DNA from 2 places in the Stenotrophomonas sp. YJH_SMC_91 genome. Region 1 is predicted to be linked to the other one. Evidence: predicted binding sites of a transcription regulator. Region 1 holds the regulator's gene; the other holds the start of a gene.
What was found. Region 1 encodes FliA, which starts transcription of late flagellar genes. Its sites were predicted from a motif close to TAAAGTTTNNCNNNCNNNGGCCGATAA; they were not measured.
Positions count from the first base shown of each region.

Region 1 (16,052 bases):
CTCGGCCGTTGTGGCCGCCTCGAAGGCGGCTTCGAGCGTGGCGTTGTCCACGGCAGGGCCCGCGGCGACGGTGTCGGTTTCGTAGATCACCTCGGCCGGCAGGTCATCCCAGGTCGGCTCGCGTTCCGGTTCCGATGTGCTGTCCGGAGCCGGGGCGGCGCTGTCCGGCGTTGGCAGCACGACGGCCGCCGGGGCGATCGCTTCGCCCAGCAGTTCGTCCAGGTAGTCGTCCAGTACGCCGGTGCTGTTCATGCGGCCTGCTCCAGGGCACGAGCATCCTCACCGAGGATCCAGTTCAGTGCGCGGCGATAGGCGGCCAGGCCGCGGCCCGGGTAGTCCTCACCAACGCTGGGCAGGGTCAGGCCTGCGGCATTGCTGATGCGGGTGTCGATCGGAATGGCGTCTTCCCACACGCGGGTGCCATGGCGATCCTGCATCGTGCGCAGCGACTCGTTGCCGGCGCGGGTGCGGCGGTCGAACAGGGTCGGCAGGATCGAGATCGGCAGCGGGCGGCGGCGCGAGCGCTCGACCATCTCGCCGGTGCGGACCATGCCGTCCAGGCCATGCAGGGCCAGCGGCTCGGCCTGGGTGGGAATGATCAGGCGGTCGGCAGCGGCCAGCGCGTTGATCATCAACAGGCCAAGGGTGGGGGCGCAGTCCAGCAGGATGTAGTCGTGCTGGCCCTGGTGACGCGCCAGTGCGTTCTGCAGGGCCAGGCCGAGGCCGGGCTGGTTGGCGCTGCGGCGCTCCAGCGTGGCCAGCGCCGACTGCGCGCAGACGTAGTCCAGGCCGTGGATGCTGCTGGCATGGCACAGGCTGGAAAGATCGGCCGGCGGGGCGCCGAACAGTTCCAGCACGCCCGCCGGCGGCGGATCCACCGGCACGCCGAAGGCGCGGCTGAGCGAGGCATGCGGATCGAGGTCGATCAGCAGCACGCGATGGCCAAGCGCGGCCAGGCCGCGGCCGAGGGCGAGGGTGGTGGTGGTCTTGCCGACTCCGCCCTTCTGGTTGGCGACTGCCCAGATGCGCATCGGTTTACTCCTTCATTGCCGGGGGAACGGCGGCGCCGACGCGGCTGCCAGCCGGCACCGGCGGCAACTTCACCGGTGCGATGGGGGAGGTGGGGGCGGTAGCCGGAGTTGCGGCGGCCTGTTCGGTGGTGCTGTCGTCGACGGCGCCGGTGGCCGCGTTGAGGCGCTGGCCAAGCGGATCCACCGAATGCGAGGTGTCGGCCAGGATGATGACCATCACCCGGCGGTTGCGGTTGCGCCCCTGCGCGCTGTCGTTCTCTTCGCGCGGACGGAACTGGCCATAGCCAACCATCGCCAGCCGTGATGGCTGCACGCCCTGGTCGGCGAACAGGTGCACCACGCTGGCGGCGCGTCCGGCCGACAGTTCCCAGTTCGAAGGGAAGGTGGCCGTGGCGATCGGCACGTTGTCGGTATGGCCCTCCACGCGCACGCTGTTGGGCACGTCGCGCAGCACCTCGGCCAGGCTGGCCAGCGTCTGCCGTGCATGCACGTCCAGCGCGGCCGAGCCGGTGGGGAACAGGATGTCGCTGTTGATCTCCACTTCGATCCACAACTCGGTGCGGCGCACGCTGATCATGCCGCGGTCGATCAGCGGTGCCAGCGCGGCGGTGAGGCGGTCGGCGATGCTGTTGAGCTGGCGCTCGGCACGGACGATCTGTTCCTGGTTGTGCACGGAGACCGGCATGCGCATCTGCGAGGCCATCGACGGCAGCAGGGTCGGGTCGTGCGACGGCGCGGGCGCGGAGGGGCCGATCTTGGTGCCGGACTTGATCACCGAGGGGCTGTCCCAGCCGCCACCCTGCACCTGCTTGTTACCCACCTGCACCGGATTGATGGTGCGCGGTGCGCCGCCGAAGGCATCGGTGAGCGCGTCGGCCATGATCCGGTACTTGCCCTCGTTGACCGAGGAGATCGCGTACATGACCACGAAGAAGGCGAGCAGCAACGTCATCAGGTCGGCATAGGGGATCGCCCATGCTTCATGGTTGGCGTGCTCTTCGTGGTGCTTGCGGCGGGCCATGTCAGTGCAGGAAGCCGGAGAGGTTGGTTTCGATGTTGCGCGGGTTCTCGCCCTGGGCGATCGAAATCAGGCCTTCGATGACCATTTCGCGGTCGCGGGTGTTGTGCGAGATCACACTCTTGAGCTTGGCGGCGATCGGCAGGAACAGCAGATTGGCCGAGGCGATGCCGTAGATGGTGGCGGTGAACGCGGCGGCGATGCCGTGGCCGAGTTTGCTCGGGTCGGCCAGGTTCTTCATCACCGCGATCAGGCCGAGCACGGCACCGATGATGCCGAGCGTGGGCGCGTAGATGCCCATCGCTTCGAAGACCTTGGCACCGGCCTGGTCCTGGTGCTCCTGGCTGCCCAGTTCGATCTCCAGCATGTGACGCATCGATTCGGGTTCAACGCCGTCCACCAGCAGCTGCAGGCCCTTGCGCAGGAACGGGTCCTGCTGCGCTTCCACCTGCGATTCCAGGCCCAGCAGGCCCTGGCGGCGGGCGATGTTGCTCCACTCGACGATCTGCTGGATCAGTTCGCGGCGATCGCTGTGCGGCGGGCGCACGACCCAGCGCACGATCTTGAACGCATGCTTGAACACCGCCGGCGAGGTGTGAAGCAGGATCGCGGCAACGGTACCGACGATGACGATCACGAACGCCGCAGGCGACCACAACGACGCCAGGCCAGCGCCCTTGAGGATGCTGCCACCGACCAGCGAGGCCAGGGCGAGAAAGAGTCCAATGAGGCTGAGTCTATCCATGGTTCCGGTATCGGCTTGTATGAATGGGACTTGAGACACCGGGAGAATGCGTACAGACGGTAGTCACAGTTTTCGGGTCGCCGGGCCATGCCCGGCGGCGTTCAGCGTATGCCGTCCACGTCCAGGATCAGTGCCATGCGACCATCGCCGATCAACGTTGCACCGGCATAACCGCGCAGGCCGCGCAGGGCTTTTGGCAGTGGCTTGATGACCACTTCCTCGCGCCCGCGCACCTGGTCCACGACCAGGCCGAAGCGCGCTTCGCCGGCCTGCAGCACCACGATGGTCAGCAGGGTTGACGCGGCCGGCGTCACATCCAGCCACTGGCGCAGGTCGACCAGCGGCAGGGTGTGCGAGCGGCGATCAAGCACGGCGCGGCCATCGAACCAGCCCAGCGAGGTGCGCGGCGCGTGCAGCACTTCCATCACGCGTGCCAGCGGTAGCGCGTAGACGTCCTCGCCGGCCTGCACCAGCAGGGTCGGCAGGATCGCGAGGGTGAGCGGCACGCGGATCAGGAAGCGGCTGCCACGACCCAGTTCCGACTGGATCTGGATCTGGCCGCTCAGTTCGCGGATGCGCGACTGCACCACGTCCATGCCGACGCCACGGCCGGAGATGTCGGTGACCTGCTGCTTGGTCGAGAAGCCGGGCAGGAACACCAGGTGCAGGCATTCCTCGCTGCTCAGGCGGGCGGCGGCTTCCGGATCGATCAGGCCTTTCTCACGCGCCTTCGCGCGCAGCTTCTCCGGGTCGATGCCGGCGCCATCGTCCTGCACCTCGATGCTGACGTAGTCGCCTTCCTGCTGCGCTGAGAGGCGTACATGGCCCATCCGGGGCTTGCCTTGTGCTTCGCGCAGGTCGGGCATTTCCACGCCATGGTCGATGGCGTTGCGGACCAGGTGCACCAGCGGATCGGCCAGTGCTTCGACCAGGTTGCGGTCGAGTTCGGTCTCGGCGCCGACCAGCTCCAGGTCCACTTCCTTCTTCAGCGAGCGGGCGACGTCGCGGGCGACCTTGGGGAAGCGCGAGAACACCTTGCCCACCGGCTGCATGCGGGTACGCATCACCGCCGACTGCAGGCGGGCAGTGGCGATGTCCAGCGTCGATACGGCGCGGTCCAGCTCCTCGTCGCGCAGGCGTGCACGCAGGGTCTTCAGGCGGTTGCGGGAAAGCACCAGTTCGCCGATCAGGTTGACGATCGCATCCAGGCGCTTGGTGTCCACGCGCACGGTGTGCTCGGCCTCGGCCATCGGCTTGGCCGCCGGCTTGGCGACGGGCGCCGGTACGGGCGCCGGGCGCGTTGCAGCGGCAGGTGCTGCCGCGACGGTGGCAGCAGGCTTCGCGCCTGGCGCAGCGCCGCCGTGCAGCTGGTCCAGCAGCGCTTCGAACTCGTCTTCGCTGATCAGGCCGTCGTCGGCCTTCCTGGCCGGCGCGACCGCGGTCGGTGCGTTGCCGCCATGCAGCTGGTCGAGCAGGGCCTCGAATTCGTCGTCGGTGATCAGGTCGCTGCCAGCTGCCGCAGGGGCGGCCGCAGCGACCGGCGCGGCAGTGCCACCGTTCATGTCGAACTGCGCGATCAGGTCCGGCGGCGCATAGCCTGGCTCGGTGCCGGAGGACACGGCGTCCAGCATCGACTGCAGGTAGTCCAGCGATTGCTGGGCGGCGTCGAAGTGGTGGGCCTGCAGCACCGCCTGCCCGGCACGCGCGATGCCCAGGGCCTCTTCAGCGGCGTGGCACAGTTCGACCATCGCGGTGACGCCAAGGAAGCCGGCACCGCCCTTGAGCGTGTGGTATCCACGGAACACCGCGTTGAGCTGCTCGGTGTCCTGCGGTGCCTGCTCCAGCGACACCAGCTGTTCGCCCAGGCGATCCAGGATTTCCTGTGCCTCGATGATGAAATCGGCAGTGATGTCGTCGGATACCGCGCTCATGCTTACAGCCCCAGATCCGACAACAGGTCGTCGGCGTCGTTCTGCGAGACCGCGTGGCGGTCCAGTCCCTTCAGTGCCGGCCCGGCCAGTTCCGGGTCGGTGCGATGCTGTTCCGGCGGCAGGCCGAGTGCGCCGAAGCCCTCGTGCACGCGGCGGACGATGCCGACCACGCGACGGATGATCTGCCCGGTCAGGTCCTGGTAGCTCTGGGTCAGGGCGATCTCGGTCAGGTTGTGGCGGATGCGCTCGAGCTGCGCGTCCTGGCCAGGCTGCAGGCCTTCAGCGCGCAGCTGTTCGGTCAGGCTGCGGCATTCCTCGGCCAGGTCCAGGGTGCGGTGCGTGGCCTGTTCGGTCATGGCCACCACGTGGTCCAGGCGTGCGCAGGCGTCGTCCAGCTCACCGGCCTCGCTGGGCACGGTCGGCAGCTCACCCAGTGCCTGCCCCAGCTCGCGGGCCAGCCGCGAGAGGCCGCTCATCATCGGCTGCGTACGCAGCGCGACCAGTCCGTCGATGCGCTGCCGCCAGGCGGCCTCGTCACCGGACTCGAGTGCGTCCAGGGCTTCCTGCAGGCGCAGGGCGAGGGCGCTCTTGTCGACCGTGGTATCCATCAGGCGCTGGCCGCCAGGCGTTCGAAGATCTTGCCGAGCTTCTCTTCCAGCGTCTGCGCAGTGAACGGCTTGATGATGTAGCCGTTCACGCCGTTCTGGGCGGCTTCTATGATCTGTTCGCGCTTGGCTTCGGCGGTGACCATCAGCACTGGCAGGGTCTTCAGCTTGGCATCGGCACGGATCGCCTTCAGCAGCTCGATGCCGGTCATCACCGGCATGTTCCAGTCGGTGACCACGAAATCGAACGGCTGGCTCTGCAGCAGCGACAGCGCGGCATGCCCGTCCTCGGCTTCGGCGGTATTGGTGAAGCCCAGATCGCCCAGCAGGTTCTTGACGATCCGACGCATGGTCGAGAAGTCATCGACGATCAGGATGCGCATGTTCTTGTTCAAAGCAGAGTTCCTTTGTTGTTCATTCCGGGCGGCCGGGGGCAGCCGCCTCGGGCATGTTCATTCTTCCAGGCCGGCGTCCGCCGCCTCGAAAATCTTGAGCCGGCCACGCAGGCGCAGCACCGCCTGGCCGTGGATCTGGCAGACCCGCGACTCGCTCACGCCGAGCACCGCGCCGATCTCCTTCAGGTTCAGTTCCTGCTCGTAGTAGAGCGAGAGCACCAGCTGTTCGCGCTCGGGCAGGTGGCCGATGGCCTTGCCCAGCTCGCGGCCGAACTCACCACGCTCCAGCACCTGCTGCGGGGTCGGGCCGCCCTGGGCGACGGTGTCCAGCTCGCCCTGGTCCTCGATGCGCGACTCCAGGCTCAGCACCTGGCCACGTGCGGCGTCTTCCATCAACCGCAGGTATTCGGGCAGCGGCATCTCCATCGCTGCGGCCACTTCGGTGGCGCTGGCGGCGCGGCCGCTGCTCTGTTCCAGGCGGCGGATGGTGGCGGCGGCATCGCGTGCACGGCGGTGCACCGAGCGCGGCACCCAGTCGCCACGGCGGATCTCGTCGATCATCGAACCGCGGATGCGGATCGAGGCATAGGTCTCGAACGAGGCGCCCTGGTCGGCGTCGTAGCTGCGCGACGCTTCGATCAGGCCCATCATGCCGGCCTGGATCAGGTCGTCCACTTCAACGCTGGCCGGCAACCGCGCGGCCAGGTGGTGGGCGATGCGCCGCACCAGGTCCGAATGCTGGGCGATGACCTCGTTGGCCGCCGAGCGCTGGACTTCCCTGTACTGGGCTGCGCCTTTCATGCGGCCACCCCGCGCTGCTTGAGGATGCGCTCGAGGAAGAACTCGACGCCGCCACGCGGTTCGGTCGGCGCCTGCCAGCGTGCGGTGCGACGCGCGATCTCGGTGATCGCCAGCGCGGCCGGGCTGGACGGGTAGGCCTTCACCACCGGCTGCTGGCGCTGCACCGACAGGCGCAGCCAGTCGTCCTGCGGCACGCAGCCCAGGTAGTTCAGCGAGACATCGGCGAGGAACTTCTCGCAGACGCGGGTCAGCTTTTCGTACAGCACGCGGCCCTCGTTGGGGTCGCGCACCATGTTGGCCACTACCTGGATGCGGTCCACGCCGCGTTCGCGCGACAGCACCTTGATCAGCGCGTAGGCGTCGGTGATCGAGGCCGGCTCGTCACAGACCACCACCACGGTGTCCTGCGCGGCCTGGCAGAAGGTCAGCACGCCGTCGGTGATGCCTGCGGCGGTGTCCACCACCATGATGTCCAGTTCGCGTTCCAGCTCGGAGAACACGTTGACCAGGCCGACGTGCTCGGCCGGGGCCAGCTCGGCCATGTGCCGGCGGCCGGACGCGGCCGGCACCACCAGCACGCCGTTCGGGCCTTCGACGATGACGTCGTCCAGCGAGCAGCGGCCGGCGACCAGGTCGGCCAGCGTGAAGGTCGGGTTCAGCCCCAGGATCACGTCGATGTTGGCCAGGCCCAGGTCGGCGTCCAGCAGCAGCGTGCGCTTGCCCATCCCGGCCAGTGCCACCGCCAGGTTGGCGGACACATTCGTCTTGCCCACGCCGCCCTTGCCGCCAGTGACGGCAATGGTGCGCACAGGGCCGAGCGGCTCGCTGCGGGTGGCCGACAGCGGGAAGGTCTTGGTCAGCTTGGCGTACTCACGCGACGGCATGGTTCAACTCCGGGTTGCAGGGCATATCGGCCGCTCGGCGCAAATCTTCAAGGCGAAGTACAAGATTGGCTGCACTGGCCCGGTGCAGGTCGTCCGGAACGTCCTGGCCATCGGTCACCCAGGTGATCGGCAGGGCGTGGTCCACGGCCACTGACAGGGCGTTGCCGAAGCGGCCCGTCTCGTCCAGCTTGCTCAACACCAGGCCCTGCAGGTTGGCGGCGCCGAAGCGGCGGACCACCTCGTCCATGTCGCCGAAGCTGGTGTTGGCCGGCAGCACCAGCAGGGTGCGTACCTGGCGGGCGGCGCGCAGCCACTGCAGCTGCGCGGCCAGCGCGCGGTCGCGCGGGCCCAGCCCGGCGGTGTCGATCAGCACCAGCTTGTAGTCCTTCAGGCGTTCCAGCAGCTGGTCCAGGTCGGTGCCGCTGTTGGCCTCGTGCACCGCGATGCCGAGCTGGCGGCCGTAGCCGTACAGCTGCTCGCGGGCGCCGATGCGGGTGGTGTCGGTGGTCACCAGGGCCACGTCGCGCGGCGCATGCTTCTCGGCGAAGCGCGAGGCCAGCTTGGCGATGGTGGTGGTCTTGCCGGCGCCGGTCGGGCCGACCAGGGCGATCACGCCGCCTTCTTCCAGCGGGTCGACCGGGGCGATCGGCAGCTTGCGCGAGATCAGCCCCAGCATCAGGCCGCGGCCACGATGGGCTTCGGTCTCCAGCGGGATCTGCATGGCCACGTCGCGGGCCAGCCCGGCGTCGAAACCGTACTCGTCCATCAGGTCCAGCGCGGTGGCGCGCACCGGGCTGCCACGCAGGCGCTCGTCGGTGAAGCGGTTCATCTCGCGCTCGATCACCTGGCGCATGCCGGCCACTTCCTGGCGCAGCTGGCGGATCTCGGCGTCGTCCTGGGCAACCACGGTCAGCGTCGGTGCCGGGGCCAGCATGGGGGCCGGGCTGGCTTCGCCGGCGGCTTCGAGCGCTGCCGTTTCGCTGGCGGCGATGTCAGGCTGGACATCGGCCATGGCAGCGCCCGGCAGCGGCGGCGGCTGCACGGCGGGGGGCACGCTTTCGTGATGCGTGTCGTGCGGCGGGTCGATCTGGAAGCGGGCGCGGTTGGCCGGCGCGGTGACGGCCGGGCCCGGTGCGACGATGGCCTCGGCGAACGGGGCGAAGATCTGTTCGGGCAGCGCCGGTTCGTTGACGGCGGCGCGCGCCAGGGTGGCTGCGAAGCCGGTGCTGCCGCGGGTCGGCACGATCTCGTCGGCGCTGTCCAAGGTGCGGCCGGTGGCACCCACGGCCGCACGGGCGAGGGCGGCCACGGCCGAGGTGGTGGCGGCCACCGGCTCCGGCGCCGGGGCAGCGCTGCGGCGGCGGGTGACCGCGGCGATCACCGCGTCAGCAGCGGTGCGCGGCTTGGGTGCCGGCGGCGGTGCGACATCACGGCGCGAGGCTTCCAGTGCACGCTGCACGGCGCTCTCGTCGTAGTTGGCCGCGGCGACGATCTCGACGCCTTCCTCGATCCGGCGGTTGGACAGGATCACGGCGTCAGGACCATGTTCCTTGCGCACCAGGTTCATGGCCGAGCGCATGTCGGCGGCGACGAATCGTTTGATTTTCATGCTGTGGTCACGGGACGAAGACGGCGGGGTGGCGGTCGGAGAACTCGGGTGGTCGGTGGTCTGCACGGTGCGGGTTCCCCTTGGTATCTGTCTGTTGCGTTGGTTCGAAGGTGGTGTCTGTTTTCTGGCGCATCGGTGGGCGGCGTCAGCTGATCGTTCCGACCAGCTTCAGGCGCTTGTCCTCCGGCACCTCGCTGTAGGCCAGGACCGACAACGACGGAACGCTGTGGCGGACCAGGCGCGCCAGCGCGGCGCGCACCGGGCCCGGTACCAGCACGACCGCCGGCTCGTTTCGCGCTTCCTGCTTGCTGACACATTCGGCCAGGCTCTGGTGCAGTCGCTCTGCGAGTCCGGGTTCCAGCGCGGCGCCGTTGCCCTGCGTGGACTCCTGCAAGACACGTTCCAATTGCGGGTTGAGGGTGAACACCGGCAGCTCCGCCGACATTCCGGCGATCTCCTGCACGATGAAGCGGCCCAGCGCGGTGCGCACGGCAGCGGTCAGCACCGCCGGGTCCTGGCTGCTGGGCGCGTGTTCGACCAGCGCTTCGGCGATCTTGCGCAGCTGTCGGATCGGGATGCGCTCGACCAGCAGGTTCTGCAGCACGCGCACCACTGCCGACAGCGGCAGCGCCTTCGGCGTCAGATCTTCGACGAGCTTGGGCGCGCTCTTGGCCAGGTTGGCCAGCAGGTGCTGCACTTCCTCGTGGCCGAGCAGTTCCGGCGCATGTTCGCGGATCAGGTGCGAGAGGTGGGTGGCCACCACGGTGGCCGGGTCGACCACGGTGTAGCCCAGCGTTTCAGCCTGGGCACGCTGGTGCGGCTGGATCCAGGTGGCATCCAGGCCGAACGCGGGATCCTTGCCGGCAATGCCCTCCAGGGTGCCCAGCGCGCTGCCCGGGTCCAGCGCCAGTTCGCGGTCCGGGTGGATCTCGGCGGTGGCCACTGGCACGCCATGCACCAGCACGCGGTAGCCGTTGGCCGGCAGTTCCAGGTTGTCGCGGATGTGCACCGAGGGAATCAGGAAGCCGACGTCCTGGGTCAGCTTGCGGCGCACGCCCTTGATGCGCGCCATCAGTTCGCCGCCCTGGTTGCTGTCCACCAGCGGGATCAGCCGGTAGCCGACCTCAAGGCCCAGCGGATCGACCGGGCGCAGCTCGTCCCAGCTCAGTTCGGCGGTCGGCGCAGGTGCCGCCGGGCGGCCGAGTGCGTTGAGTGCGGCCGCGTCATTGCCGGCGGCTGCCGGGTCGGTGGCTGCGGCCTTGCCCTTGCGGTAGACCTTCCAGGCGATGAAGCCGAGGATAGCGGCCAGCGTCAGGAAAGCGACGTTGGGCATGCCCGGCACCAGGCCGACCACGCCGATGATGCCGGCGGTGATCGCCAGCGCGCGGTACTGGCCGAACACCTGGCCGGTCATCGCCTGGGCCATGTCCTGCGAGCGCGAGGCGCGGGTCACCAGCATCGCCACCGCGCTGGAGACCAGCAGGGCCGGCAGCTGCGCCACCAGGCCGTCACCGATGGACAGCAGGGTGTAGGTGGCAGCGGCTTCGCCGAACGGCATGCCATGCTGCAACACGCCCACGGCCAGGCCGCCGAGCATGTTGATGAACAGGATCAGGATGCCGGCGATGGCGTCACCGCGGATGAACTTGCTGGCGCCGTCCATCGCGCCGTAGAAGTCGGCTTCCTCGCGCACTTCCTCGCGGCGCAGCTTGGCTTCTTCACGCGTCAGCAAACCGGCGTTGAGGTCGGCGTCGATCGCCATCTGCTTGCCGGGCATCGCGTCGAGGATGAAGCGCGCGGTCACTTCCGAAACGCGGCCGGCGCCCTTGGTGATGACCACGAAGTTGATGATGGTCAGGATCGCGAACACCACGATGCCTACCGCATAGTTGCCGCCGATCACGAATTCGCCGAAGGCGGCGATGACCTTGCCGGCGGCGTCGTGGCCGTTCTGGCCGTTGAGCAGGATCACGCGGGTGGAGGCCACGTTCAGCGCCAGCCGCAGCATGGTGGTGATCAGCAGCACGATCGGGAAGATGGTGAAGTCCAGCGGGCGCTTCACGTAGACCACCGCCAGCAGCACCATCAGCGAGATGGCGATGTTGAAGGTGAACAGCGCATCGAGCACCGGCGCGGCCAGCGGGACCACGACCATGGCCAGCAGGGCCAGCACGATCAGCGGTGCGCCAAGGCCCTGGCGGATCATTTCCAGGGCGCGGCGGGTGTTGAAGCCGGTGGAGGGCTGGGCGCTCACGGGCGGCCCCCCTTGCCGAATTCATCCACCTGGATGTGCGGGGCGTCCGGCATCGGGCCAGTGCGCCAGGCGCGCAGCTGGTAGACGTAGGACAGGACCTGGGCGACGGCCGAATACAGTCTCACGGGGATTTCCTTTCCGAGTTGGCCTTCCCGATACAAGGCGCGTGCCAAAGGCGGGGCGGAGACGATCGCGACCTTGTTGCCGTCGGCCACCTCACGGATGCGCAGGGCGGTTTCGTCCACGCCCAGGGCGACCACGGTGGGAGCATTCATGGTCCCACCCTCGTACTTCAGGGCCACCGCGTAGTGCGTCGGGTTGACCACCACCACGTCGGCGGTGGGTACCGCCTCCATCATCCGGCGGTTGGCCATCTGCTGCTGCAGCTGGCGGATGCGGCCCTTCACCTCGGGGCTGCCCTCGCTCTCCTTCATTTCCCGGCGCAGCTCTTCACGGGTCATCTTCAGCTTGCGCATCCAGTTCCAGCGCTGGTACGGCGCATCGATGGCGGCCAGCACCAGCATCGCGCCGGCGGTGGCCAGCAGCAGGCGCAGGGTGAAGCCGAGCCCGTCGGTGATGGCGGTCTCCAGCGGGTGGTGGATCAGCCCGCGCAGGGTGTCGAAGCCGGTCCAGACCACCAGTCCGGCGGCCACACCGACGAACGCCACGCGCAGCAGCGATTTGGTGAACTCGGCAATGGCCTCGGGGCCATAGAGGCGCTTGAGCCCGCTCATCGGGTTCATGCGGTTGATGTCGGGCAGCAACGCCTTCTGCGACCAGCGCAGGCCGCCCATCACCAACGGGGCGACGAAGCTGGCCAGCAGGCAGACCAGCACCAGCGGTGCGATCACCAGCATGAACTGCAGCAGCAGGTCGCCGAAGTGGCCGAACAGTTCCTTCGGGTTCTGCCGCAGGCCCTGTTCCGGGCTGAGCGCGTGCTTCATCCAGGCACTGGCGCCACGGCCGATCGAGCCGCTCATGGCCATCATCGCCAGCACGCCGGCACCGAACACGGCGGCGGTGCCAAGTTCGCGCGAGCGCGGCAGGTTGCCTTGTTCACGGGCGTCGCGCAGGCGTTTTTCGGTAGGTTGTTCGGTCTTTTCGCCGGCGGATTCGTTCTCGGACATCACGGGCACTGCGGCAGGGGATGCCGGGGTGCGTGCAAGAAGTGTTCCGTGATGGGCCGTTGCCTATCCACGCATGGTATGGATCTACTGTAGGGAGTCGCTGGCGGGGCGCAGGGGAATCGTCAGAACACTGTCGCTGTGCCAATCCACCTGCAGCGGGGTGCCCGCATCAGCGGCCGATTCGTCGCTGACATCGCGGCCGCTGCCGTGGTTGACCTGGTGCATGGCGTCCTTCAGCACATCCACCTTCACCAGCAGGCGGCTGCCGGCAGCCAGGCGGCGGGCGACCATGCGCGTGCGATCGAAGGGCAGGTGGGTCCATTGGCCGGGCTGCAGCAACTGGCGCGTGCCCGGGTCACGCACGTGGCTGGCCCGGCCCATGTAATAGGACAGCTGCATCCGGTGTCCATCGGCCATCAGCTCGTACAGGGTGACGGTGAAATCGAAGTCGCGCTTGTTGATCCGCACCTTCAGGTCGCCGGAGAAGCTGCCCACCAGATCCATCGGTCCGGTGAAGGGTTCCGAGACATAGGCCAGCGCGGTGTCGGCTTCATCCTGTGCTGCGACGATGGGGAACGGGTAGTAGCCGTGCCGCATTTCGTTGCGGTCGGCCATGTCCACGGTCTGCTCCAGCTGGCCCGGCGCTGGCGGCTGTTCCTGCAGGCGGTGGTAGCCATCGGGCGAAGCGGGTGCGGCCGACAGGTGGTAGCGGTGGTGAGCGCCCGCGGCGGCGTCCAGTGTTGCCGCATGCCCCCAGCGATTGGCGCCCATCAGCTGGTAGTTCACGCGGTCGGGCACCAGCGCCGGGCGAGGGGCGCCGCGCAGCACATGGTCCAGCCACTGGAAGGTCAGTGCGGGCGTGTCGAACTGCGCGACGGCGTCCAGGTCGTATCCACGCAGCTGCATCGGCTTGAGCGCCGACTGCGCACCGCGGTGGTCATAGGGGCCGATCAGCAGGGAGTGATCGGCATCGGGGCGGTGCCGCAGGTGGTCCTTGAAGTACTGCAGTGCCGAGATCTGGCCGTCGTCGTAGTACCCGGTGATGGTCAGCACCGGGATGCGGATGTCGTCGAACTGGTCGCCATAGGGAACCATCGACTGCCAGTAGGCGTCGTACGTCGGGTGATCGAGCCAGCGCTGCAGCCAGGGGTTGGGCGTGCCGTCGATCTGGTCGATCTGCCGGTAAGGGCGGCCGGAGGCATACCAGCGGCGGGGCAGCTGTGACCAGCGTTCGTTCTGGTTGTAGGTGTCGTTGTCCAGCATCGGGTCATTGGCCACATAGAACGCCCAACCGTAGTTGGCACTCAGGAACACGTTGTTCTCCATCGGCAGGCCCTGGCCGGGGATGGCGGCAACGTAGGGCACGATGGTCTTCAATGCGGGATGGTGATGGCGCGCCGCCGCCCAGGCAGTAAAGCCCTCGTAGCTGCCGCCATACATGGCCACCCGGCCATCGCTCCATGGCTGGCGGCTGATCCAGTCGATGGCCGCGTTGGCGTCCGCGCCGTCATGCTCGTAGGGGGCGATGGTGCCGCTGCCCTGGCCCTTGCCGCGCGCATCGACCACGATGCCGGCGTAGCCATGCGCGGCGGCCAGCAGCATCTTCTGCCGGTTCTTGGGTGGATCGGTGTAGATGGTGAACAGCATGGCCGCAGGCAGGGGCACCGATGCGGCGCGAGGGCGGGCCAGCTGCGCCGACAGCACGACGCCATCGCCAACGGGGATGCGCAATGCGTCGTCGATGGCGAAGCGGCGCTGCTCTTCCGCCACGACCAGCGGAGGGGCCAGGGCAGCGGCCAGGGTCTGCGCACGCAGTACCGCCCGCAGGCGCAGCAGTTCCAGGGCGACGGCCTCGGCAATGGTCGTCGCCCCCGCCTGTGCCGCGACGGCCTGCTCCAGCTGGGCGCGCACCGGGGCTGGCTCAGCCGAGAGTGCGGCACCGGCCTGCACCGCCGCAACGTCGTCGAGGGCGGCGAAGGTGGCGTGGAAGGCGCGCGCATACTCCGCTGCGTCCTGCTCGCCGGCGGTGACGAGCAGCAGCATCGGCACCCAGCGTTGCACTGCTGCGGTATCACCGTCGCTTGCAAGCGATGCGCGTGCCCGCTGGATCGATTGCCGCGCTTCGGCCGTCTGGCCCGCCGCCACCAACGCGTGGCCGCGCTGTACCTCGGTCAGGCTGGGCGACTTCAGCACGCCCTTGCCAAGGGCCTGCAGGGCAGCGTCGACCTGGGCCGGGGAAGCATCGGCTGGCAATGACCACGGCAGATCAGCGGCAGCAGCGTGGCCAACAGCAAGGGCCAGCAACAGGCCAGCAAGGGGGGTGCGTAGGGCCACGGGCGCTTCCTGGGATGAGGGTGGAACGGCGCATCCACGCGTGGCGTGGATCTACCGAAGGCCAACCAATGGTAGCGCCGGGCCGTGCCCGGCGGGAGCCGAGCGCAGGCTCGGCGCTACCGGGGCGCGTTGTCGCTGGGCGGTGGGCTCTGCGCCAGTTCCACCCGCGGCCGGGGCAGGTCGTGCAGCTGCATGAAGCGCGCCGCATCGACCGGCCGTCCCAGCAGGTAGCCCTGCAGGTAGTCGCAGCCCAGGCGCTCCAGGTAGGCGCGCTGGGCGGCGGTCTCCACGCCCTCGGCGACGATGTCCATGTCCAGCGCATGGCCCAGCGCCACGATCGCCGAGACGATCACCACGTCCTCTGCACTGTGTTCCAGGTCGCGCACGAACGCATGGTCGATCTTGATCTCGGTGGCTGGCAGCCGCTTCAGGTACAGCAGACTGGAATAGCCGGTGCCGAAGTCATCGATGGAGATGCCTACGCCCAGCGCCGACAGCGCCTGCAGCAGGCGCAGGCTGGTGTCGGTATCGCGCATCACCGTGCTTTCGGTGATTTCCAGCACCAGGTGGCGCGGGGCGATGTTGTGGCGTTCGATCACCGCGCGCACATCCTGCAGCAGGTGCGGCGAACTGAACTGCACCGGCGACAGGTTCACCGACATCGACCAGCCTTCGTGACCGGCATCGTGCCAGCGCCGCAGCTGTAGGCAGGCCTGGTCCAGCGCCCAGCGCCCGATCTCGTTGATCGCACCACTGCGCTCGGCCAGGCGGATGAACCGATCGGGCGGAATCAGGCCATGCTCCGGGTGGTGCCAGCGGATCAATGCTTCGGCACCGGCCACCTTCTGCGTGGCCACGCGGATCTTGGGCTGGTAGTGCAGGAACAGCTGCTCGCTGCCGATGGCCCGGCGCAGGTCGGCCAGCAGCCGGAACTGTTGTTCGGCGCTGTCATTCATCCAGTCGGCGAACAGCACGAAGGCGTTGCGCCCGGATTCCTTGGCCTGGTACATCGCCGCGTCGGCAAAGGCCATCAGCTGCCGCTCGCTGGCGGCGTGATCCGGGCAGATCGCCACGCCGATGCTGGCGGTTACCTGCAGTTCGTTGTCCGGCAGCAACGGCCCACTGCCGACCGCCTGCAGGATGCGCCGGGCGAGGGTTGGCAGATCCTCATCGTGCTCGATGCGCACCACCAGCACGAACTCATCGCCGCCCAGGCGCGCCAGCATGTCATGCGGGCGCAGCAGCTGGCGGGTGCGCTCGGCCACCGCCACCAGCAATGCGTCACCCGCCTGGTGGCCATAGGCATCGTTGACCTGCT
Region 1 covers NZ_JCAFRT010000023.1:40,522-56,573, reverse strand. The annotation lists gene AC5P5X_RS19570 (chemotaxis protein CheW) at 1-252, opposite strand, end outside; gene AC5P5X_RS19565 (ParA family protein) at 249-1,031, opposite strand; gene motD (flagellar motor protein MotD) at 1,036-2,052, opposite strand; gene AC5P5X_RS19555 (flagellar motor protein) at 2,054-2,794, opposite strand; gene AC5P5X_RS19550 (chemotaxis protein CheA) at 2,896-4,725, opposite strand; gene AC5P5X_RS19545 (protein phosphatase CheZ) at 4,728-5,333, opposite strand; gene cheY (chemotaxis response regulator CheY) at 5,333-5,725, opposite strand; gene AC5P5X_RS19535 (RNA polymerase sigma factor FliA) at 5,783-6,526, opposite strand; gene AC5P5X_RS19530 (MinD/ParA family ATP-binding protein) at 6,523-7,410, opposite strand; gene flhF (flagellar biosynthesis GTPase FlhF) at 7,397-9,019, opposite strand; gene flhA (flagellar biosynthesis protein FlhA) at 9,165-11,225, opposite strand; gene flhB (flagellar biosynthesis protein FlhB) at 11,270-12,400, opposite strand; gene AC5P5X_RS19510 (CocE/NonD family hydrolase) at 12,485-14,734, opposite strand; gene AC5P5X_RS19505 (putative bifunctional diguanylate cyclase/phosphodiesterase) at 14,851-16,052, opposite strand, start outside.

Region 2 (16,052 bases), on a different contig from region 1:
AACGGGCTATAATCGGCGGGCAACACGGTGGGAGAAGCGGAACACCGCTGCCGAAGGCGCAACGCCCGTAATCGCTCAGGCCCGATACCACCCGTAACACAACTCTGGAGAGACCGGTTCGATCCGGCGCCGAAGGGGCACGAAGCTGCGGTCCGCCGCGCTTTTAAACTCTCAGGCAAAAGGACAGAGGGGCGCCCCGCAGACCGCCGACCGGCGGCTTGTGCCCGTGCGTGTGCCCTTTCCTGACGGATCCTTCGCCATGTCCCAGAACACCCCTTCCCTGCGTGAGCTCGAGCACCACAACGCGTTCGTCGAGCGCCACATCGGCCCCAACGACGCCGAGATCGCGCAGATGCTCGACGTCGTCGGCCACGCGTCGCTGGATGCGATGACCGACGCCATCGTGCCGGCCAAGATCAAGTCGCCGGCACCGCTGGCACTGCCGGAGTCGATGACCGAAGTGCAGGCACTGGCGAAGATCCGTGCGATCGCCGACAAGAACACCGTGCTGCGCAGCTTCATCGGCCAGGGTTACTACGGTACCCACACGCCGAACGTGATCCTGCGCAACATCCTGGAAAACCCGGCGTGGTACACCGCCTACACCCCGTACCAGGCGGAAATCTCGCAGGGCCGCATGGAAGCGCTGATCAACTTCCAGACCCTGTGCGCCGACCTGACCGGCATGGAAATCGCCAACGCCTCGCTGCTGGACGAAGCCACCGCCGCCGCCGAAGCGATGACCCTGGCCAAGCGTTCGGCCAAGTCGAAGTCGGACACCTTCTTCGTGCACGACGCCGTGCACCCGCAGACCCTGGAACTGCTGCGCACGCGCGCCGAGCCGATGGGCATCGTGCTGCGCGTCGGCACCCCGGCCGAAGCGCTGGAGTCGGAAGCCTTCGGCCTGCTGCTGCAGTACCCGGATACCTTCGGCCAGGTCGGCGACTACAAGGCGCTGGTCGACGCTGTGCACGCACGTGGCGGCCTGGTGGCCGTGGCCACCGACCTGTTGGCACTGACCCTGCTGGCCGCCCCGGGCGAATGGGGCGCGGACATCGTGGTCGGCAACAGCCAGCGTTTCGGCGTGCCGTTCGGCTTCGGTGGCCCGCACGCCGCCTTCATGGCCTGCCGTGACGCCTACAAGCGCTCGATGCCGGGCCGCCTGATCGGCGTTTCGATCGATGCCCAGGGCAACCCGGCCTACCGCCTGACCCTGCAGACCCGCGAACAGCACATCCGCCGCGAGAAGGCCACCTCCAACATCTGTACCGCGCAGGTGCTGCTGGCGGTGATGGCCTCGATGTACGCCGTTTACCACGGCCCGGAAGGCCTCACCCGCATTGCCCGCCGCACCCATCGACTGGCCTCGATCCTGGCCGCAGCGCTGCGCAATGCCGGCGTGAAGGTCGGTGGCGACTTCTTCGACACCCTGCACGTCACCGGCGTGCATGCCGATGAAATCCATGCCAAAGCACGCGCCACCGGTTACAACCTGCGCGCGATCGACAGCGACTCGGTCGGCATCAGCCTGGACGAGACCACCACCCGCGCCGACATCGTCGCCGTGGCTGCGGTGTTCGGTGCCTCGCTGGACGTCGACGCGCTGGATGCCAGCACCGCCGACGCGCTGCCGGCCGGCCTGCTGCGCCAGTCCGCGTTCCTGACCCACCCGGTGTTCAACACCCACCACAGCGAGCACGAACTGCTGCGCTACCTGCGTTCGCTGGCCGACAAGGACCTGGCGATGGACCGCACGATGATCCCGCTGGGTTCGTGCACCATGAAGCTCAACGCCACCGCCGAGATGATCCCGGTGACCTGGCCGGAGTTCTCGCAGATCCACCCGCTGGTGCCGGCCGACCAGGCGCTGGGCTACAAGGAACTGATCGACACGCTGGAAGCGATGCTGGTCGAATGCACCGGCTACGACGCGGTCAGCCTGCAGCCGAACTCCGGCGCACAGGGCGAGTACGCCGGCCTGCTGGCGATCCGCGCCTACCACCGCTCGCGCGGCGAAGGCCACCGCGACATCTGCCTGATCCCCGATTCGGCGCACGGCACCAACCCGGCCTCGGCGCAGATGTGCGGCATGAAGGTGGTGGTCACCAAGACCGATGCCAACGGCAATGTCGATGTTGAAGACATCCGCCTCAACGCCGAGAAGTACAGCGACCGCCTGGCCGCGATCATGATGACCTACCCGTCCACGCACGGCGTGTTCGAGGAAGAGGTGGTCGAGATCTGCGAGATCATCCACCAGCACGGCGGCCAGGTGTACACCGACGGCGCCAACATGAACGCCCTGGTCGGCGTGGCCAAGCCCGGCAAGTGGGGTTCGGACGTTTCGCACCTGAACCTGCACAAGACCTTCTGCATCCCGCACGGCGGCGGCGGCCCGGGCGTCGGCCCGTGCGCGGTCAAGGAACACCTGGCCCCGTTCCTGCCGGGCAAGCTGGGTGACAACGGCCCGGTCGGCATGGTCAGCGCCGCCAGCTTCGGCAGCGCCTCGATCCTGCCGATCAGCTGGATGTACATCGCGATGATGGGCCGCGAAGGCCTGCGCAAGGCCACCCAGGTCGCGCAGCTCAACGCCAACTACATCGCCAAGCGCCTGGCCCCGCACTTCAAGACCCTGTACACCGGCCGCAACGGCCTGGTGGCACACGAGTGCATCCTCGACGTACGCCCGCTGGAGAAGACCAGCGGCATCGGCGCCGAGGACGTCGCCAAGCGCCTGATCGACTTCGGCTTCCACGCCCCGACCCTGAGCTTCCCGGTGGCCGGCACGCTCATGGTCGAACCGACCGAGAGCGAATCGCTGCACGAGCTGGACCGCTTCATCGACGCGATGATCCAGATCCGCGAGGAGATCACCGCGATCGAAGACGGCCGCCTGGACCGCGAGGACAACCCGCTGAAGAACGCGCCGCACACCGCCACCGCGGTGACCGCCAGCGAGTGGACCCACGCCTACCCGCGCGAACTGGCTGCCTTCCCGCTGGCCAGCCTGAAGCAGAGCAAGTACTGGCCGCCGGTGGCGCGCGTCGACAACGTGTACGGCGACAAGAACGTGATGTGCGCCTGCATCCCGGTCGATGCCTACAAGGATGATGAAGTCGAGGCTTGATTCCTCGCGGCATCGGTAAAGAGAACGGCCCGCGCAAGCGGGCCGTTTTCATGAGGGCGGGTGGACCAGGGTCCACATCCACGGTAATCCCGATCACGGGTCCGGCATCTGCCCCAGGCTCAACTGCCACGACACGCCGAAGCGATCCTGCACCCAGCCGTAGCGGTTGCTGAAGTCATAGTCGCCCACCGGCATCAGCCAGTGGCCGCCCTCGCCCAGCACGCGCGCGGCGCGCTCGAACTGCTCGGCGCCGGAGCACTCGACGAACAGCGAGATCGACGGGCTGAAGGTGAAATCGTGCACGTCCAGGCTGTCAAAGCACAGGTAGTGGGTGCCACCGAGCAGGAAGATGGCCTGTCGGACCTGCCCGGGCACGCCGGCACCGGCGCCGTCCGGATGGCGCTGCATTGCCAGCAGGCTGAAATCGGCGAAGGCCTCGGCGTACAGGGCCAGCGCGGCCTCGGCCTGGCCGGTAAACATCAGGAAGGGGCGACTGCGCAGCATGCGGTACTCCCGGTCGACGGGCCGATGACGGCCCACACGATCAGGATGGCACGGCAGATGTGCAGCCCCCGTGGTAGTGCCGGCCGCTGGCCGGCAGCTCCAGTCACGCCTCGCGCATGCGCCGTGCGATGGCGCTGCCGGCGGCGATCGTGGCGGTCAGCGCCACCATCGACAGGAACTGCAGGCGGGTGTGCGACTCGCTCAGCAGCAGGCCGAAGATCAGCGCCAGGATCGCCAGCGCGCAGCAGGTCAGCCACGGGAAGCCCGCCATGCGGAACGGCAGCCGGGTACCCAGGCGATCTGCGCGGCGGCGCAACACCAGTTGCGAGACCAGCGACAGCGTCCACACCAGCAGGCAGGTGGAACCGACGATGTTCAGCAGCACCGGCAGCACCCGGTCCGGGAACAGCAGTTCCATCACCGTGGCGGCGAAACCGAACAGCACGCTGGCCAGCACGGCAATCACCGGCACCTGGCGCGGATCGGTCCAGCCCAGCACGGCCGGGGCTTCGCGGCGCTGCGCCAGTGAATACATCATGCGCGAGGCGCCGTAGAGGTTGGCATTGAGTGCCGACAGCAGCGCGATCACCGCGATCAGGGTGATGGCGGTGCCGGCGCCCGGAATACGGGCAATGTCCAGCACGGCGGCGAACGGCGACTTCAACGCTTCGCTGGTCCACGGCACGACGGCGATGATCACGCTCAGCGAGCCGATGTAGAACACCAGGATGCGCCACGCCACGGTGCGGATGGCACGGGCGATGCTGCGCTCCGGATCTTCGGTCTCCGCCGCCGCAACGGCCACGATCTCGGTGCCACCGAAGGCAAAAACGACAACCAGCAGTGCAGCGCCAATACCCGCCAGGCCCTTCGGCGCGAAGCCACCATGCTCGGTGAAGTTGCTCAGGCCCGGCGAGGTCACCTGCGGCAGCCAGCCCATCAGCAGCGCCACGCCGATGGCGATGAAGGCCAGGATCGCCGCCACCTTGAGGATGGCGAACCAGAATTCGAACTCGCCGAAGTTCTTCACCCCGAGCAGGTTGATCGCGGTGAAGAACAGCATGAAGGCCAGCGCCGCCATCGGTACAGGTACTGCTGGCCAGACCGTGGCCAGCAGCCCGGCCGCTCCCACCGCCTCGGCGGCGATCACGATCACCAGCTGCACCCACCACAACCAGCCGACGGTGGCACCGGCGGTGGCGCCCATGGCATCGGCGGCATAGACCGAGAACGCGCCACTGGTCGGTTTGGCCGCCGCCATTTCGCCCAGAGCGTTCATCACGATGATCACCAGCGCGCCGGCGACCAGATACGACACCAGGACCGCCGGACCGGCCGCCTGCACACCCACGCCCGAGCCGAGGAACAGGCCGGCGCCGATGGCGCTGCCCAGGCCCATCATGATCAGCTGGCGGGGCTTGAGCGAATGTCCGAGGCGGGACGGCGAAGCGGTCGGAATCGAGTTGGGCATCGGCAGGGCTGGCGGCGGGCTACAGGGGCGACACCTTACCCTGTCCCATGCCCGCGGGGATAGGCACAGCGCAGCAGGCGGCTCAGGCCAGTGCCGGCTCTCCGACACTGCCACCAATACGGGCGCGGTAGGCACGCGGCGAGAAACCGGTTTCAGCCTTGAACTTGCGGGTAAAGGCGCTCTGGTCGCTGAAACCGCAGGCCTGGCCGATGCTGGCGATGCTCTCGTCACCGTGCAGCAGGTGCATGGCCATCTGGATCCGCAGCCGGGTCAGCACCTGCTGCGGGGTCATCTGGAACACCTTGCGGAAGCTGCGCTCCAGCTTGGACAGCGAGAAGCCGGTGATGTCCAGCAGGGTCTGCATGCGCACGTTTTCGGCGTAGTGCGCGTTGAGGTGGGCCAGCGCCAGCCGCAGCTGCTCGTACTGGGTACCCAGGCTGTCCTTCTGGCCAAGGTCGCGGGAAATGCCGATCAGGCCCTCGATGGCCCCATCGACCACCAGCGGGCGCTTGCAGGTCAGGCACCAGCCCGGTTCGCGGTTGGCGAACAGGTGCAGCTCCATCAGGTTCTCGATCACCTCACCGGCCAGCACGCGGGCGTCCTGGTCCACGTAGTCGGCGCTCAGCCCGGTCGGGTAGATCTCCGCCGCGGTACGCCCGATCACGTCCTTGCGGGCGCGCAGGCCCAGCCGCCGCAGCATGGTCTGGTTGACGTGGGTGTAACGCCCCTGAAGGTCCTTGATGAAGAACAGCACATCCGGGATGGCGTCGAACAGGGCTTCGATGTCGGCGGGCTCGACTCGCATGGAGCAAGCATACCCGAGCCTGCTTTTGCCTGTACGTTCACCTTTGCCGGACCTCGGTTTAACGGGCCCGGTTCCAGTGTCGTGGTTCTCTTTGAGCATCCGGAGCCAACGTCAATGGCCGCCAGCAAGCCGACCGGCAAGCGCGCAACCACCCACGCCGAGAACCATCACCGCGGCAACGGCGATGAACTGCACCAGCAGGCCGGGGGCAGTCATCCGGCGATGACCACCGATCAGGGCATCCCGGTGGCAGACAACCAGAACTCCCTGCGGCAGGGACCTCGGGGGCCTACGCTGCTGGAGGACTTCATCCTGCGCGAGAAGATCACCCACTTCGACCATGAGCGCATTCCCGAGCGCATCGTGCACGCCCGCGGCAGCGCTGCGCATGGCTACTTCGAGTTGACCCGATCACTGAAGGCGCATACCCGCGCGCGCATCCTGACCGAGGTTGGCGTGAAAACACCCGTGTTCACCCGCTTCTCGACCGTGGCCGGTGGCGCAGGTTCAGTGGACACCCCGCGCGACGTGCGCGGCTTCGCGGTGAAGTTCTATACCAGGGAAGGCAACTGGGATCTGGTCGGCAACAACATCCCGGTGTTCTTCATCCAGGACGCCATGAAATTCCCGGACCTGGTGCACGCGGTGAAGATGGAACCGGACCGTGCCTTCCCGCAGGCCGCGTCGGCCCATGACACGTTCTGGGACTTCATTTCGCTGATGCCCGAATCGATGCACATGATCATGTGGGCGATGAGCGACCGCGCCATACCGCGTTCGCTGCGGATGATCGAAGGCTTCGGTGTGCACAGCTTCCGCCTGCTGAACGAGGCCGGCGAGTCAACGTTCGTCAAGTTCCACTGGCGGCCCAAGCTGGGTATCCAGTCCACGGTCTGGGACGAAGCGCTGAAGCTGCAGTCGGCCGACAATGACTTCCATCGCCGTGACCTGTTCGAGGCCATCCAGCGCGGCGACTTCCCGGAATGGGAACTGGCGGTGCAGTTGTTCACCGAAGAAGACGCCGACGCATTCCCGTTCGATCATCTGGACCCGACCAAGATCATTCCCGAATCGCTGGTGCCGTTGCAGGTCATCGGGCGCATGGTGCTGGACCGCTGGCCGGACAACTTCTTCGCCGAGACCGAGCAGGTGGCTTTCTGCCCGGCCAACGTGCCACCGGGCATCGACTTCAGCAACGACCCGCTGCTGCAGGGGCGCCTGTTCTCCTACCTGGACACCCAGCTGCTGCGCCTGGGCGGCCCGAACTTCCACCAGATCCCGGTGAATGCGCCCAAGTGCCCGTTTGCCAATCATCAGCGCGACGGCCACATGCAGATGCAGGTTCCCAAGGGTCGGGTGGCCTACGATCCCAGTTCGCTGCAGGAGGACACCCCGCGCGAGACGCCTGCCGGATTCCGCAGCCATGCCAGCGCCGACGATGGCCGCAAGGGTCGCACCCGCGCGGAGAGTTTCGCCGACCACTACAGCCAGGCCCGCATGTTCTTCCGCAGCCTCGAAAAGCCGGAGCAGGCGCACTTGGCATCGGCGCTGGTGTTCGAGTTGTCCAAGGTGGAAACGCTGAAGGTGCGGGTACGCACCGTCAGTCACCTGCGCAACATCGATGACTCACTGGCGCAGCGCGTGGCCGATGGTCTGGCGTTGCCTGCACTGCCCGACCCGGCGCCGACCGCTACCCCAGTGCGGGACATGCCCCCCGCCCCCGAAGTGCGGGTGATCGGTCGCAACAAACCCACCCTGCAAGGGCGCTGCATCGGCATCCTGTTCGATGAGGGTTCTGATGCCCGGATCATTGCCAGCCTGAGCAAGGCAGCCAGGAAAGCAGGTGCGGATGTGAAGCTGGTCGCCCCCAGAGTGGGTGGCGCCACGCTCAGCGATGGCGCGCTGCAGGCGGCGGATGGGCAACTGGCGGGCACCCCGTCGGCCGTGTTCGATGCAGTAGCCGTGGTGCTCAGCCCGGAAGCGGCGAAGGCCTTGTCGAAAGAGAGTGCAGCTATCGAATTCGTCAGCCAGGCGTGGGCGCACCTGAAGGCCATCGCCAGCGACGCGGGCGGCCAGGCGCTGCTGAAGGCGGCAAGGGTCGGCAACGACGCCGGCATCGTCGAAGCGGAAGACGCCAAGGCATTCCTGGCGGCGGCCGCCACCCGCCAGTGGGCGCGCGAACCCAAGCTGCGCCTGCTGGCCTGACTACAACAACAGGAGAACTGTCATGCCCCGTGGTGACAAATCCGCATATTCCGATAAACAGAAGCGCCAGGCCGAGCACATCGAGGAAAGCGAGCGCGAGCGCGGTGCCAGCGAAGGCACGGCCGAGCGCATTGCCTGGGCGACCGTGAACAAGCAGGATGGTGGTGGCAAGCGTAGCGGCAGCGCGCGCAAGGGTACGAAGAAGGCGACCAGCAAGAAGGCTGCCAAGAAGGCGCCTGCCAGGAAGTCGGGCACAAAGAAGGCCACGACCAAGGCGACGGCGGCGAAGAAGGCACCTGCGAAGAAGACGACAGCCAGGAAGGCGGCAAAGAAGGCACCGGCTCGCAAGACAGCCACAAAGAAAACCGCAAAGAAGACAGCGGCCAAGAAGGCCGGTACAGCCGCCTCGCGCAGTGCTGCAGCGAAGAAGGCGGCGAAGACACGTGCGGCGAAGAAGACCGTGCGCAAGGTGGCGGCGAAGAAGGCCGCGCGTATCCGCGCGCGCGGCTGAGTCCTTCGATCAGGGCGACAGCGTCCTCATCCACGCGGCAACTTCGGCTGCGGCTGCGTCAGCGCGTGCCTGCAGCAGCAGATGCGGCCCTTCCAGCGAAACATGCCGGGCATCCGGCAAAAGGGCCTGCAGTTCTGCCACGCTGGGCGGCCACAGCAGGCGGTCATGGCACGCGTGCAGGCACAGCGTCGGCACGTCGATTGCCGGCAGCAATGCGCGTATGTCGACGCGCAGGGTCGCTGCGGCGCGTTGCCGCAATGTGGCCGCCGGAATCCGGGCCAGCGCATCGCGCAGCATCGACAGGTGCTCGCGGGTGCGCCACCGCCCCAGCAGCAGGCGCGCCAGCAACGCCACGGGAGGCAGAGGCCAGGCCGGCGTCAGCAGGGCTGCGCTGGCTGCCGGCAATGGCACCGGTCGACGCGCAAAGGTCGCGGCAAGCACCAGTCCGCGCAGCCCGGCGGGCTGTCGCGTGGCCAGTTCAACCGCCAACGGGCCCGAGAAGGACTCGGCAAGCAGGATGAAGGGATGGCCGGGCAGCTGCGACCACAGCCGTTGGGCCAGCGTGGCGTGATCCTGCCCTCCCTGCGCAGGCAGCGTAATCGCCTGCGTCGTCAGCCCATGAGCCTGGAGTGCTGACAGAAACGGGATCGACAGCCTGCCGGAGCCATCCAGCCCGGGCAGCATCAGCACGTGCTGCGGCGTGGGTGATGCTGAATCACAGCCCGGCTTTTCCTCGCGCCCGATTCCCATGTCACCTCCTTTGCTGGCAAGCATCGCCCACATCGGCAGGCAGCGGAACCTTCGCTCCGGCTCTCCTGCTGCTTTGCCGGTCAAGGTTGAGCGATACTCCCCGCTCTGCTGCGGGACGCGGCTGCCAAGGAGAGCCTCTGATGCGATGGACCTACGCGCTGGCCATGATGGCCATGATGCTGCCACTGAACAGTTCCGCCAGCGATGGCTGGATAAACGGGGCAGGCAAGGCGATGCCGGAGACCGATGCCATGAAATCCAGCGGTGGCTTTGCGGCATCGCTGCTGGTCACCTCCGATGCCGACTGGCGGGCCAAGTGGGAAACCCCACCAGAGACCACTCCCGGTTTTACCCAGGCCGACGAAGTCCACCCGGGCGGTGAATTGTTCCTGCTGACATTCCTGTCCAACCCGCAACTAGATGAGAACCGCGTACCCAAGGTGCACTGCGATCTGCGCATGCTGCGCCCGGACGGCAGTACCAGCATCGACGAACGCGATGTTCCCTGTTTCACCGCTGCCCTGCCCGGCCCGCCAACCCTGTTGTACATGACCAACCTGCACCTGAAGTTCGTGGCCGAGGCCAGTGATCCGAAAGGCACGTGGACTGCGCAGGTGGTGGTCAGGGATCTGCTGCGGAATGTGAGCCTGCCTCTGCAGGCTCACTTCGACGTCCGTTGAACGGAGGCGTGCGGATGAAGATGCGGCGATTACTGAGCTGGACCGGTCTTGCGCTTTGCGTGGTCTACCTGCTGTTGACCGCATGGCTGGTTCACGGCGCGCAGTCGGATGCGGACCCGAAGGGGGCCTATATCCTGATGTCGCTCCCCATCACCCTGCAGTCTGCTGCACTCGATGCCATCGGCGCAGGCAGCCTGCTGTACGGCAAACCCTGGTCGACCGCGTATGCAGTACTGGTTCCGCCAACACTGCTGTTGCTGTACGCAGCCGGCTGGCTGATCGAACGCGCCGCGGGCGGCCGCTAGCCAGCGGCACCGACCGGTTGCGTGCATGCGGTGCCCTGCATGCGGGGCATCGCATGCAGGGCGTCATCCAACATCCAGTCGCAGGTTGCTTACGCCGCCTGCGCAGGCACGATGGGCATGCGCGCGCCCTGCTCCACCTTGAACACCGCCACCGACGTGGTCAACGCATGCGCCTGTTCTTCCAGCGCGCGGCTGGCGGCAGTGGCTTCTTCCACCAGCGCAGCGTTCTGCTGGGTCACCTGGTCCATCTGCACCACCACCTGGTTGACCTGCTCGATACCGGCGGCCTGTTCCTTGCTGGCCGCTGCGATGTCGCTCATCAGCTGCGTGGTGCGCGAGCTGGCCTGGGCCACGCGGGCGATCGCGGCTTCCGATTCAACGGTCACCGCCAGGCCGCTCTTCACCTTGGCAGCGGCGTCTTCGATCAGCTCCTTGATTTCCTTGGCGGCGACACCGGCACGCTGTGCGAGCGTGCGTACCTCGCTGGCGACCACGGCAAAACCACGGCCCTGCTCACCTGCACGCGCGGCTTCAACCGCAGCATTCAGCGCCAGGATGTTGGTCTGGAACGCGATGCCGTCGATCACGGTGGAGATTTCCGAGATGCGTGCCGAGGACTGATCGATCTCACCCATCACCGACGCCATCTGCGCCATCGCCTGCTCGGTTTCGCGTACGGCGGCACCGGCGGCATGCGCTTCACTGTCGGCCTGACGAGCGAGCTCGGCATTCTGGCGCACAGTCGAGGTCAGTTCCTCCATCGATGCGGCGGCTTCTTCCAGGTTGGCGGCCTGCTGCTCGGTGCGGCGCGACAGGTCGTTGTTGCCGGCGGCCAGTTCCTGCGCCGCGTTGTTGATGCTGTCGGCGGCAACCTGGATGCCACGCACGATGCCGGTCAGCTGCGCGGTGGTGGTGTTGGCGTCGTCACGCATGCGGGCGAATACACCGTCGTACTCGCCGTCCATGCGTGCAGTCAGGTCGCCGTGCGAGATCGCGCGTAGCACGTCGGAGACATCAGCTATGCTGGCCTGCGAACTGGCCATCATGCCGTTGAGGTGCTCGACCATCGCCTTGAACTGGAACTGGAACGCAGCGGCATCGCCACGCATGCTGAAATCACCGGCGCGCGCGGCCCGGGCCAGTGCATCGATCTGCGCGTTGATCGCCATCAGGCTCTGCTTCACTGCGGCCAGAGTGCGGGTCAGCGTGCCCTTCTCGCCCGGGTAGTCCGGCAGGTCGCGGCTGAGGTCACCGATGGCATAGCGCTGCATCACTTCGGCCATCAGCAGTTCCACCTGCACGTGCGATTCGACCAGGCTGTTGGTGGCCTGCACCATGCGGCCGAAATCGCCGGGGAAGGCGCTGGCGTCCATGCGGTAGCGGATCGCACCGGCCTCGTGCTGTTCGGCCATCTGCAGCTGCGCGCCGATCGCCGCCTGCACACTCTGGCGCACGCTGGCCATCGCCTCGCCCAACTGGGTCAGTTCGTCACGGCCGCCGAGGCGGAACTCCTGATCCAGCTGGCCCCTGGACAGGCGCTCGGCCAGGTTCACCGCGCGGGCCAGCGGGCCGGTCAGGCTGCGGCCGATCATCACCGAGGCACCGATGCCCACCAGCAGCGCGACGCCGCCCAGCACCAGCAGCTGCAGCAGGCTGCGCTCGCCCAAGCGGATCGCCTCGGCGGCCGCCTCACGGCTTTCCTTCTCCTCGAAGTCCACGCCATCGGACAGCGCCTTGTTCCAGCCGTTGGCGGCTTCCTGCACCGGGCCCAGGGTCAGCGCCACGGCGCCCGGGTAGTCGCCCTGCTCCATCAGTTCGCTGGTCTGCTTGTTGAGCGGACGCGCGATGGCACGCTTGGCGGCGATGGTTTCGGCAATGGCCTTGCCCTCGGCGTCGCTGGGCAGCGCCTGGTAGGCCGTCCAACTGGCCTCATAGCGCTTGACCAGATCGGCGATGCGCTGCTCATCATGGCCACGGTCATCGCCCTGGCGGATCAGCATCTCGCGGCGAACGACCATCATCTGGTTGTTGGCATCGAGCATCTGCGAGAGCAGGCGCACTTTGGCCACGCTGACATCGACCACCTGCTGCATCGCGCGCTTCTGCACGACACTGGCGGTGGCGCCGGTGGCCACCACGGCCGCAACCAACAGCAGCAACAGGCCAAAGCCCAGCCCAAGACGCCAGGCAACCCTGACATTCCTCAAGTAGTTCATCGGTACATCCAAAACGGGGGGATGTGGCGTTATCGGCGGCCCGCCAGGCAATCTTGATCGCCAACCGCCAATGGCGTGGGGCACCATTCACCTTGGTGAGCCCTTGGCCGGCGGCACCCGCGCGGGGACGGTGGCGCAACGACCCGACTGCTCATGCAGACGTCAGATCTCTTTCACGGTGGCTCGGCGCGGCCTGCAGGCAAGGTGGTGGCGTCATCTGCTGGAGTTCCCAATGCCATTACCCGTGTACCGATCCACCCTGCTCGCTCTCTCGCTGCTGGCATCGCCGGCGTTCGCGCAGGCACCGCCCCCTGGACTGCCCGCCCCCATTGCCGAGAAGGCCGGACCGGACACCGCAGCACGTTCCGCCCTGCATGCCCAGGTGCTGCTGGATCGTGCGAATTTCTCGCCCGGCCAGATCGACGGTGAAGTGGGCAGCAACCAGCGGCGCGCGGTGTCGGGTTTCCAGGCGGCGCACGGCCTGACCGTCACCGGTGAACTGGACGACGCGACCTGGCAGGCCCTGCGGGCCGATACGGTCCCCCCCCTGGCCAGCTACACGCTGACCGGCGAGGATGTCGCCGGGCCGTTCCAGGCGGTGCCAAAGGGCCCCGCCGCACAGGCCAAACTGAAATCGCTGGGCTTCAACAACGTCGAAGAGTCGCTGGGCGAACGCTTCCACGCATCCCCTGAGCTGTTGAAGCTGCTCAATCCGGGCGTGGATCTGAGCAAGGCGGGCAACCGCATCCAGGTGCCCAATGTCGCACCATCGCCGCTGCCGAAGGCGGCCAAGGTGGTCGTCGACAAGTCCGATTCCAGCCTGCAGCTGCTGGATGCGCAGGGCAAGGTGATCGCTCAGGTGCCGGTTTCCTCCGGCAGCCAGCATGATCCGCTGCCGATTGGCGAATGGAAGATCCTGGGCGTGTATCGCGACCCGCCGTTCCACTACAACCCCAAGCTGTTCTGGGATGCGCGCAAGGGCGAAAAGAAGGCGACACTGCCGCCGGGCCCGAACAATCCGGTCGGCCGGGTCTGGATCGACCTGTCCAAGCCACACTACGGCCTGCATGGCACGCCCGAGCCCGGCCATGTCGGCAAGACCGAGTCACATGGTTGCGTGCGCATGACCAACTGGGATGCGCTGCGCGTGGCCGATGCGGTGGATACCTCCGTCCCCGTGGTGATGCAGGAGTGAGCGGATGCGTCTTTCGCAGCTGATCGTGCTGGGTGTTCTGCTGGGACTGGGGGCAGGCTGGTGGCTGCGCCGCGATGCAGGCGAGCCGGTAGCCGCCTCGCTGCCGGAAGCACAACCGGCAGCAGCTGTGTCGCCGGCCAAGGGATCCCTAGCGCCGCTCGACACGGCCCCTGCCCCCGCCGCCACCGCACCGTCAGCCGCGCGGACTGCGGATGCGCCGTCGGGTCTGCTGCTGCCGGTACAGGGCGTCCTGGCCTCCCAGCTGCGCGACACGTTCACCGATGCGCGCAGCGAAGGCCGCGTGCACGATGCCATCGACATCATGGCCGATGCCGGTACGCCGGTGCTGGCAGTGGCCGATGGCACGGTGGAAAAACTGTTCGACAGCGAGCGCGGTGGACTGACGGTCTACCAGTTCGAGCCCAGCGGACGCTGGTGCTACTACTACGCGCACCTGCAGCGCTATGCCGACGGCCTGACCGAAAAGCAGGTGATCAGGCGCGGGGAGGTGATCGGTTACGTGGGCAGTACCGGCAACGCCAGCGCTGAGGCTCCGCATCTGCACTTTGAAGTGCACGTGCTGGGGCCGGAGAAGCAGTGGTGGAAGGGGGAATCGATCAATCCGTATCCACTGCTGAATCCGCCTGCTTCGAAGCCCGGTGCTGCCAGCGCCGCAAAGTGAACGTGAACACCGCCAAGGCAGCTCCTGGAATCAGCAGGAGCAGTGCCGCCACTTTCCAGAAGAAGAACGGCCACAACCAGACATAATCCAGGTCAGTCAGCTTCAACAGGTCCAGTGGCGGCTGCAGCTCGACGGTGGCCGCGCGATCGGCCAGCGCCGGGTCCACCTCCAGCACGGTTAGCCGCACCCATGAGCGGCCGCGTGGCAATGCATCGCCGCGACCATAGCCGAAGTAGGACGCCATGAGGCCGCTGGACTCAACCGAAGCCAGCCCACGATTGATGCCCTGTCCGGCCACTCCCGAACGCTCCCCTGCGCGGAAGTCTCCATGATCGGTCGGAGTTTCGATGCGCAGCAGCACCTCGGGGTCAGCGTCCGTACCGTCCGCGGCATAGCGCAGGCGCAGCCGCAGTTGATCATCGATGAGGCGGTAGACGGTGATCTGGGCGGTTGCGCCAGGGCTCAGCACCAACGGCACCGTCTGCGTGCGCGAAGCCAGGGTATTGGCTGCCGCGCCCAGCACCAGTACCAGGCAGGCGATGCCCCACAGGCTCCACAACACCCACAGGGTGATCCGCACGACCGTTTCGCCCTTCACGCTGACGTCCTGGTCATCGCTTTGCTTCCCCGCTGGCCCTGGCGACACAGTAACGAAAAAGCCCCGCTTGCGCGGGGCTTTTCATGTCACCTACGCCGGGCAGCGCCCGGCGTTATCTCAGGCAAACGGATCCTGCAGGACCATGGTGTGGTCGCGGTCCGGGCCGGTGGAGACGATGCTGATCGGGCAGCCGGCCAGCTCTTCCAGCGAACGCAGGTAGGCGCGCGCAGCCGGCGGCAGGTCGTCCCAGTTGGTGATGCCGTGGGTGTTCTCGCTCCAGCCCGGGAACTCCAGGTACACCGGCGTGCACTCTTCCCAGCCCTGCGCGTCCAGCGGCGCGTACTCGGTGCGCTTGCCGTTGTATTCGTAGGCGATGCAGACCTTCAGCTTTTCCATGCCGTCCAGCACGTCCAGCTTGGTGATGCACAGGCCGCTGATGCCGTTGATGGCCACGGCACGCTTCAGCGCGACGATGTCCATCCAGCCGCAACGACGCGGACGGCCGGTCGACGCACCGTACTCGGCGCCGCGGTCACGGATGCCCTGGCCGACTTCGTCGTCCAGCTCGGTCGGGAACGGGCCACCGCCGACGCGGGTGGCGTAGGCCTTGGCGATGCCCAGCACGTAGTCGATCGAATCGGCGCCGACGCCGGAACCGGCCAGCGCGCCACCGACGGTGGTGTTGGAGCTGGTGACGTACGGGTAGGTGCCGTGGTCGATGTCCAGCAGCGCGCCCTGTGCGCCTTCGAACAGCACGCGCTTACCCTGCTTGCGCAGGTCGTGCAGGATGCCGGCCACGTCGGACTTCATCGGCTGCACGTATTCGCCGAAGGCCAGCGCTTCGTCGAAGGTCTTCTGGAAGTCGACCGCATCGGTGTTCAGATACTTGGTCAGCACGAAGTTGTGGTAATCCAGCGCGGTGCGCAGCAGCTCTTCCAGCTGCTTCGGGTAATGCAGGTCGGCGATGCGGATGCCGCGACGCGCCACCTTGTCTTCGTAGGCC
Region 2 covers NZ_JCAFRT010000001.1:399,756-415,807, reverse strand. The annotation lists glycine riboswitch at 95-197, shown strand; gene gcvP (aminomethyl-transferring glycine dehydrogenase) at 260-3,127, shown strand; gene AC5P5X_RS01780 (VOC family protein) at 3,221-3,631, opposite strand; gene AC5P5X_RS01775 (amino acid permease) at 3,735-5,102, opposite strand; gene AC5P5X_RS01770 (helix-turn-helix transcriptional regulator) at 5,185-5,907, opposite strand; gene AC5P5X_RS01765 (catalase) at 6,022-8,112, shown strand; gene AC5P5X_RS01760 (hypothetical protein) at 8,135-8,623, shown strand; gene AC5P5X_RS01755 (alpha/beta fold hydrolase) at 8,633-9,373, opposite strand; gene AC5P5X_RS01750 (hypothetical protein) at 9,541-10,053, shown strand; gene AC5P5X_RS01745 (hypothetical protein) at 10,068-10,358, shown strand; gene AC5P5X_RS01740 (methyl-accepting chemotaxis protein) at 10,448-12,574, opposite strand; gene AC5P5X_RS01735 (L,D-transpeptidase family protein) at 12,807-13,769, shown strand; gene AC5P5X_RS01730 (M23 family metallopeptidase) at 13,774-14,451, shown strand; gene AC5P5X_RS01725 (hypothetical protein) at 14,387-15,049, opposite strand; gene AC5P5X_RS01720 (adenylosuccinate synthase) at 15,167-16,052, opposite strand, start outside.
Region 2: the regulator FliA is predicted to act here: its motif matches at 12,604-12,630, upstream of AC5P5X_RS01740 (methyl-accepting chemotaxis protein).